One region of the Pseudonocardia sp. NPDC046786 genome, then DNA from elsewhere that is predicted to be linked to it. Evidence: riboswitches for the same ligand, from Rfam matches in the RefSeq annotation. Region 1 holds a riboswitch; the other holds the start of a gene.
What was found. A riboswitch is a leader RNA that binds a small molecule or an ion and turns the genes downstream of it on or off. The one in region 1 is predicted to bind thiamine pyrophosphate.
Positions count from the first base shown of each region.

Region 2: it holds a riboswitch for thiamine pyrophosphate, as region 1 does, so the genes downstream of both, ABZ881_RS11585 (ABC transporter substrate-binding protein) here and thiO (glycine oxidase ThiO) in region 1, are expected to answer to the same signal.

Region 1 is NZ_JBEYYF010000030.1:44,092-48,243, forward strand. Features, by position in the region: gene ABZ881_RS27225 (hypothetical protein) at 1-841, shown strand, start outside; gene thiE (thiamine phosphate synthase) at 874-1,593, opposite strand; TPP riboswitch at 1,621-1,730, shown strand; gene thiO (glycine oxidase ThiO) at 1,729-2,889, shown strand; gene thiS (sulfur carrier protein ThiS) at 2,892-3,098, shown strand; gene ABZ881_RS27245 (thiazole synthase) at 3,101-3,883, shown strand; gene ABZ881_RS27250 (hypothetical protein) at 3,936-4,152, opposite strand, start outside.
Region 2 is NZ_JBEYYF010000007.1:215,650-219,801, reverse strand. Features, by position in the region: gene ABZ881_RS11600 (choline dehydrogenase) at 1-440, opposite strand, end outside; gene ABZ881_RS11595 (hypothetical protein) at 582-1,031, shown strand; gene ABZ881_RS11590 (GAF domain-containing protein) at 1,044-1,778, opposite strand; TPP riboswitch at 1,872-1,961, shown strand; gene ABZ881_RS11585 (ABC transporter substrate-binding protein) at 1,970-2,974, shown strand; gene ABZ881_RS11580 (ABC transporter permease) at 2,971-3,723, shown strand; gene ABZ881_RS11575 (ABC transporter ATP-binding protein) at 3,720-4,152, shown strand, end outside.

The DNA.
Region 1 (4,152 bases):
TCCCGGCGGCGCGGACGGCGGCACCGAGAAGACCGGCGGTGAGACGTCGCTGAAGGCCGACCTGAACCCGACCAAGATCGCCGCGGGTGCCGGCGCCGCGGTCGTCACGGCGATCCTCGGGTCGTTCCTCGGTGCCGTCGGCACGGTGGTCGGCGCCGCACTCGGCTCGATCATCTCGACGCTCGCCACCACCCTGTTCACCCGCTCGATCGAGGTCAGCAAGGACAAGGCGGCCAAGGCGGTCGAGCTGGCGAAGAAGGGCGCGGTGCTGCCGGTGCGCGAGCCGGTCGTCCGCGGGGCCGCCGGCCCGACCGGCGAGGAGACCGTGCTGCTCGGCGCCGCGGCGGCACCGGGCCGGGCCCGCCGTGCCCCGGCGGAGCAGGCGCACGGCCGGTTCCGGCGGGTGCGTCTCACCCGCAAGTCGGTGATCGTGTCCGCGGTGATCGGCGTCGTCACCTTCGCCGTCTCGATGTTCCTGATCACCGGTATCGAGTTCATCAAGGGCTCGCCGCTCAGTGGCGGCGACGGCGGCACCTCGATCAGCCGCGCCGTCGGTGGCCCGCCGGCCACGGACACCACCGAGCAGGACGAGGGCGCGGGCTCCGGCGACAGCGGGTCGAGCGAGTCCGAGACCTCGACCGGGGAGACCGGCACCAGCACGTCCACCTCGGAGTCGGCGGAGAGCACCGCCACCTCGGAGCCCGGTCAGGAGAGCGGATCCGGCTCGGGGCAGGGCGACTCGCTGCAGGACCGGCTGAACCGGGTGCTGCCGACCGAGCAGCCCGAGTCCGGCCGGCAGCAGTCCGGGCAGGACGGCGGCACCACCGGCGGCACCGGCTGAGCCCAGCGGTGCGGCCCGCCGGCGGCCCCGGCTCAGCGGTGCGGCGCGGGCGCGCCTGCTGCCTGCGTCCGATGGGGCAGGCGGGCGCGCAGCCGCTCGGCGGCGGCCCGCGGGTCCTCGGCGCCGGTGATCGCCCGGACGACCACGATCCGGGTGGCCCCGGCGTCGAGCACCTCGTCGAGCCGCTGCTCGTCGATCCCGCCGATCGCGAACCACGGCCGCTCCGGTGCCCGGTCCGCGACCGTGCGCACCAGGTCCAGGCCCGGGGCCGGACGGCCCGGCTTGGTCGGCGTCGGCCAGCACGGGCCCGCACAGAAGTAGTCGACGCCGTCCTCGACGGCCGCGGTGGCCGTCTCGTCGGCGCTGTGCGCGGACCGGCCGACGATCACGTCGTCGCCGACCACCCGGCGTGCCCAGCGCACCGGGAGATCGTCCTGGCCCAGGTGCAGCACGTCCGCCCCGGCAGCCAGCGCGACGTCCGCCCGGTCGTTCACCGCGAGCAGCGCACCGTGCCTGCGGCAGGCGTCTCCCAGTATCTCCAGGGCGGCCAGCTCGGTCCGCGCCTCCAGCGGCCCGTCCGGGCCGCCCTTGTCCCGCAGCTGGACGATGTCGACCCCGCCGGCGAGAACGGCGTCGGCGAAGCCGGCCAGGTCGCCCTGCTCGGAGCGGGCGTCGGTGCACAGGTAGAGGCGGGCGTCCGCGAGCCTGTCCAGGCGACGGACGCGGGTATCGGTGTGGGACACGGCCCGCACGGTACGGCGTAGCCTGACGGTGGCACGAGACGAACCACGGGAGCCCGGCGAGCGGGCTGAGAGGGGACCTGCCGCGGTCCCGACCGTCGAACCTGATCCGGGTCATGCCGGCGCAGGGAGTGAGGTGGAAGTTCCATGACCGCCCTTCGGAGCGGCCGGTTGGCCGTAGCCGGTGCCGGTGCCATCGGGCTGTCCGCGGCCCGCGAGGCGGCCCGGGCCGGCTGGCAGGTCACCGTGTTCGACCCGGCGCCGGCGACCGGGGCGTCCTGGGTGGCCGGCGGGATGCTGGCGCCGGTCACCGAGGCGTGGCCGGGCGAGGAGGACCTGCTGGCGCTCGGGCTGGACTCGGTCGCACGCTGGCCGGAGTTCGCCCGCGCCCTGTCCGACGACGCCGGGACCGACGCCGGGATGCATCCCGAGGGCACCGTCGTCGTCGCCACCGGCTCCGGGGACCGGGACGAGCTGAACTCGCTCGCCGGGTACCTGGAGTCGCTGGACCGGCCGGTGCAGCGGATGACCGGCCGCGAGCTGCGCCGGCTCGAACCCGCGCTCGGCCCGGACGTCCGCGGCGGGCTGTCGGTGCCCGGCGACCCGTCGGTGGACAACCGGCGGCTGCTCGCCGCGCTGCGCACCGCCTGCGCGCGGCTCGGCGTCACCGTCGACGAGCGCGCCGTCACCGAGGTGCGGGAGACCGGCGGCCGGGTCGCCGGCGTGCGGCTGGCCGACGGCACCGCGATCGGCGCCGACGCGGTGCTGCTCGCCGCCGGGGCGCACTCGGCCGGCCTGCACCCGGTGCTGGACGGGCTGGTCCGCCCGGTGAAGGGCGAGATCCTGCGGCTGACCCGGCGGGCCGGCGCGCTGCCGCCGCCGTCGCGGACGGTGCGCGCACTCGTCGACGGACGCCCGGTGTACGCCGTCCCCCGCGTGGTACCCGGACACGGGGACCTGGTGATCGGTGCGACGACCGCGGAGAACGGGTTCGACACGGCCGTCACGGTCGGCGGGGTGCGGGACCTGCTCCGGGACGCCGAACGGGTGCTGCCCGGGATCGCCGAGTACGAACTGACCGAGACGGCGGCCGGACTGCGCCCGGGGAGCCGGGACAACCTGCCGCTGATCGGCCGGATCGGGCCGGACGGGATGTTCGTGGCGACCGGGCACGGGCGCAACGGCATGCTGCTCGTCCCGGTCACCGCCGCCGCGGTCGCCGCGCTGCTGCGCGGCCGGGACGTGCCGGACACCGCCCGTGCGGCCGACCCCCGCCGGTTCGACCCGGTCGGGGCCGAGAGGAGCTGACGTTGCAGATCGTGCTGAACGGCGAGAGCCACGAGATCGAGGGCGACGGCGAGCCGGTGCTGGCCCGGGTGCTCGCCGACGCCGGGCTGCCCGCGCGGGGCATCGCGGTGGCCGTCGACGGCGAGGTGGTGCCGCGGGCGTCCTGGAACGAGCACCGGATCACCGACGGCGCGCGGGTCGAGGTGCTGACCGCGGTGCAGGGAGGATGACCATGACCGAACAGGCCGACGCGCCGCTGATCATCGGCGACGAGAAGTTCGACTCCCGGCTGATCATGGGGACCGGGGGTGCGGCGAACCTGGAGATCCTGGAGCGGGCGCTGGTCGCGTCCGGGACCGAGCTGACGACGGTGGCGCTGCGCCGGGTCGACGTCACCGGCGGGACCGGGCTGCTGGACCTGCTGCGCCGGCTCGGGATCCGGGTGCTGCCGAACACCGCGGGCTGCCGCACCGCCGCCGAGGCGGTGCTGACAGCACGGCTCGCGCGGGAGGCGCTGGAGACCGACCTGGTGAAGCTGGAGGTCGTCGCCGACGAGCGGACCCTGCTGCCGGATCCGGTGGAGCTCCTGGACGCCGCCGAGCAGCTGGTGGACGACGGGTTCACCGTGCTGCCCTACACCAACGACGATCCGGTGCTCGCCCGCAAGCTGGAGCAGACCGGATGTGCCGCCGTGATGCCGCTCGGCTCACCGATCGGCACCGGCCTGGGGATCCGCAACCCGCACAACATCGAGATGATCGTCGCCGAGGCGGGCGTGCCGGTGGTGCTCGACGCCGGCATCGGCACCGCGTCCGAGGCGGCGCTGGCGATGGAGCTGGGCTGCGCCGCCGTGCTGCTCGCCACCGCGGTCACCCGGGCCGCCGATCCGGAGCGGATGGCCACGGCGATGCGCCGCGGGGTCGAGGCGGGCTGGGCCGCCCGGCACGCCGGGCGCATCCCGCGCCGGTACTGGGCGCACGCGTCGTCCCCGGACCCGGACCCGGGGCCTGCCTGACGATCGCCGCTGCCCCGACCGCTGCTGCGGATCCCGCCGTGCCGCGGTCGGCTCAGGCCCGGGGCCGCAGGCCCAGCGAGGTGAGTTCCAGTGCGGCCAGCCCGGCGACGACGTCCGGGTCCCCGGCCCGCCACGCGGCCGCCGGGTCGGGGGCCACCCGGGTCAGCCGGGCCACCGGGACCCGGGCCAGCGCGCGCACGGCGAGCAGATCCGGCGCGCCCGCCCGGGCGGCGATCGCGGCCCCGGCCCGGCGGGCGTAGTTCAGCCGC
Region 2 (4,152 bases), on a different contig from region 1:
GGACCCGACCCGTCGGCGTCGAGCGCGATGCGGTGCTCGGAGAGCCTGCGCTCCAGCCGCCGGTAGTACGGCAGGCAGTGCGCCGAGCTCCACTCCTGCAGGCCAGGACCGGTCGCCCAGCGGTCGTAGTCGCCCGGGTTGCCGCGCTGGTAGACCATCCCGTTGATGCTGCTGCTCCCGCCGAGCACCTTGCCCCGGGGGACGGCGACCCGGCGCCCGGCGAGGCCGGGCTCCGGCTCGGAGGTGTAGCACCAGTCGTACCGCGGGTTGCCCCAGGCGTGGGAGAGCGCCGCGGGCATCCGGATGACCGGGTCCCAGCGGTGGTCGGGCTGACCGGCCTCCAGCATCAGCACCGTGCGCGACGGATCCTCGCTCAGGCGATGGGCGAGCACGGCACCGGCCGACCCACCGCCGACGATGACGACGTCGTACCGCGCCATACCGATTCTCCCGTTTCCGAAGTTGGCACTGTTGGCACTCACCTGCACGGATTGACCCATTCGAGTGAGCAACCCCCCTTGCGGGCTCTCACGGTACGCCGTTCCACCGGGCCGGGCTCACCGGCCCGTACCCTCACTCGTGTGACCACGGCGGAGGACAACGCTGACGACCCTGACGGCGCCGGCAGCGCCGGCAGCGCTGAGAGCGCCGACGACGCGGACAGGGCGCTGGCCGCGCTGGGTGCCCAACTCGACGCCTCCGTCGCCGATCTGGAGTTCGCCCGACGACGGGTCCGCGAACTGCAGGAACTGCGTGCCCGAGGCCTCGGTTGGAGAGAGATCGTACCGCGCGAGGAGCGGCCGTTGATCGTCGAGACCGTCACCCGAGCGTTGGACGGTCTCGGCGCGATAGGGGGACGCTTCCGCCGTGAGGAGGCGGTCGCCCTGCACGCCGAGGGGGAGACGATCGCCGGCATCGGCCGGCTGTTCGGGGTCAGCAGGCAGCGGGTGTCGGCCTACCTGCAGGAGCACGTCCAGCTGCAGGCGCTGCGCGCCGCCGCCGAGGCCGACCACGCGCCCTCAGAGCGCTGAGCCGGCCGCCGCTCAGGCGTCGTCGCGCCGGTGCCGGGCCCGCCGCTGGGCGGGGACCCGCGGCCCGGCGGGCGGCACCCCGGGGCGGCGGGCGGCCGGAATCAGCGCCGTGCGGTCCGGAGGTCGCTCACCGGACGACGGCCGGGGGCCGGTGCCGCGCGGGGCGGCGGCGCGCTGCTCCAGCCGGGCCAGCTCGCGGACGTCGCGGATCCGGGCGGCGAGCGCCGTCGTCACCACCTGCAGCGCGCCGGCGAGCCGATCGGCCGGCCGGGCCGCGGAGTCCCGGCGGTCGAGCAGCTGCAGCGCGCCCGCGGCGTGCGCGCCGACGAGCACCGGCACGGTCAGCGACCGCACCAGCCCGCAGCCGGCCGCGACCGCGGCCAGGCCCGGCGGATCGGCCCGGGCGAGATCGGGCGTGACCAGCACCCGGCCGTCGTGCGCGGTGCGCAGCGCGGGACCGGCGCCGGAACGGGCCTGCAGCTGGCCGATCCGGGTGGCCGCGGTGTCCGAGCCGAACACGCGCCGCCGCTCCGGATCGCGCGGGTCGGCCGGCTCGTGCAGGACCAGCACCGCGCCGGCGACCCCGGCCGCGGGCACCAGCGCCACGCAGATCCCGGACAGCATCGCCGCGACGTCGACGTGTGCGACGGACGTCGCGCCGGCCTGCAGCGCCACCCGCACGAGCGCCGGGCCGGGATCGGGTGCGGGCCGCCCGGGAGCGCCCGTGGGCCAGAGCGAGGCCGCCATCTCGTCCTTCCGTGTACCGCCGTGGTCGGCCCGAGGATATCGACCGGGTGACGGCGCCGGGCGGTGGCGCGGCTGGGATATCGTCCGGACGTACCGCGGGAGCCCGCGCACCGAGGCTGAGAGGGCGGCAGGACCGGCCGCCGACCGTTCGAACCTGATCCGGTTGACACCGGCGTAGGGAGGCCGCCCCCGTGCGCGCTCGTGTGCTGTCCCTGTTCGGGGCACTGCTGCTGCTCGTCCTCACCGGCTGCTCCGGCGGCGCCCCGGCGTCCGGACCGGTGCGGGTGGCGCTGGACTGGACACCCAACACCAACCACCTCGGGCTGTTCGTCGCCCAGCAGGCGGGCTACTTCGACGAGGCCGGCCTGGACGTGGAGTTCCTGCCCTGGAACGCCACCTCGCCGGACACCCTGGTCGGCACCGGCGCCGCCGACTTCGGCATCAGCTTCCAGGACTCGTTCACCTTCTCCAGGGCCGCCGGCGCCGACATCACCTCGGTGATGGCGATCCTGCAGCACTGGGCCACCGAGGTCGCGGTGCGCGCCGACCGCGCCGACATCCGCTCCCCGCGCGACCTCGACGGCAAGGTCTACGCCGGGTTCGGCGGGCCGGGCGAGATCCCGAAGATGCAGGCCGTCATCCGGGCCGCCGGCGGCCGCGGCGAGTTCACCACCGAGGTGCTCAACACCGCCGCCTACGAGGCGCTCTACGCCGGGCGGGCCGACTTCACCGAGCCGTTCGTCAACGTCGAGGGCATCGAGGCCGAGCTGCGCGGCGAGCCGATCCGGACGTTCCGCTACACCGACTACGGCTTCCCGGACGCCTACAACGTGCTGCTCATCGGCAACTCCACCCGGCTCGCCCAGGACCCGGAGCGGGCCCGCGCGTTCGTCGGCGCGGTGCAGCGCGGCTACCGGCTCGCCGCCGACGACCCGGCCGAGGCGGCCCGGATGCTGAAGGAGGCCAACCCGGGTGCCTTCACCTCCGACGAGCTGGTCGACCGCGGCGCCGCGATGCTCGCCGAGCGCTTCCTGCGCGACGAGCAGGGCCGGGTCGGCTTCCAGACGGCCGAGCGCTGGTCCGGGTTCTCCGGCTTCCTGTACTCCACCGGCTCGGTCACCGGTCCGGACGGCGCACCGGTCACCGAGCTGCCGGACTTCGCCACCTGGTTCACCAACGACTACCTGACGCCGTGATCCGCAGGCTCGGGCCGGCCCTGCTGGTCGTCGGGCTGCTGCTGGCGGTCTGGCAGGTCGCGGTGACCGTGTCCGGCGTCGCCCCGCAGGTGCTGCCCTCGCCGGCCCGGGTGCTCGAACAGGGCTGGGCGTTCCGCGACGCGCTGTGGGCGAACACCCTGCCGACGGTCCAGGTGACGGCGATCGGCTTCGCGGTGTCGCTGATGGTGGCCTGGTCCGTCGCGGTGGCGGTGGACTTCTCGCCGTGGCTGCGCCGCGCGCTGACCCCGCTGCTGGTCGCCTCGCAGACCCTGCCGGTGATCGCGATCGCCCCGTTGCTGATCATCTGGTTCGGCTTCGGGCTGTTGCCGAAGGTGCTGGTCATCGCGCTGGTGACGTTCTTCCCGGTGGCGGTCGGCCTGATCGAGGGCTTCGCGGCCACCGACCGGTCGGCGACGGCGCTGCTGCGGAGCATGGGCGCGAGCCGCTGGCAGCGGTTCCGGTACGTCCGGCTCCCCGGGGCGATGCCGTCGTTCTTCACCTCGCTGCGGATCGCCATCACCTACGCCGTGACCGGCGCGATCTTCGCCGAGTACGTCGGCGCCCGGGCCGGGCTGGGGATCTTCATGCAGCTGCAGCGCAACCAGTTCCGCACCGACCTGGTGCTGGCCGCGGTCGCCGTGACGGCCGCGCTGTCGGTGACCCTGTTCGGCCTGACCTACCTGGTGCAGCGCCTGGTCACGCCGTGGTACCGGGGGGACCACCGGTGAAGGTCTCGGTGCGGGACCTGGCGGTGTCCTACGGCGATCGCCCGGTGCTGTCCGGCGTCTCGCTGGACGTCGCGGCCGGCGAGTTCGTCTCGGTGGTCGGCCCGTCCGGCTGCGGCAAGTCCACCCTGTTCGGGGCGCTGACCGGGATCCTGGACGGCGCGACGACGACCGGCACGGTCACGGTGGACGGCGGCCCGGTGCGCGGGGCGCCGTTCGGCTACATGCCGCAGCAGGACCTGCTGTTCCCGTGGCGGACCGTGCTCGACAACACCACGCTCGGCCTGGAGGTCGCCGGGGTGTCCCGCCGCGAGGCCAGGGCGCGCGCCGGGGAGCTGTTCGAGCCGTTCGGCCTGGCCGGGTTCGAGCAGTCCCGGCCGGGGGAGCTCTCCGGCGGGATGCGGCAGCGCGCGGCGCTGCTGCGCACCGTCG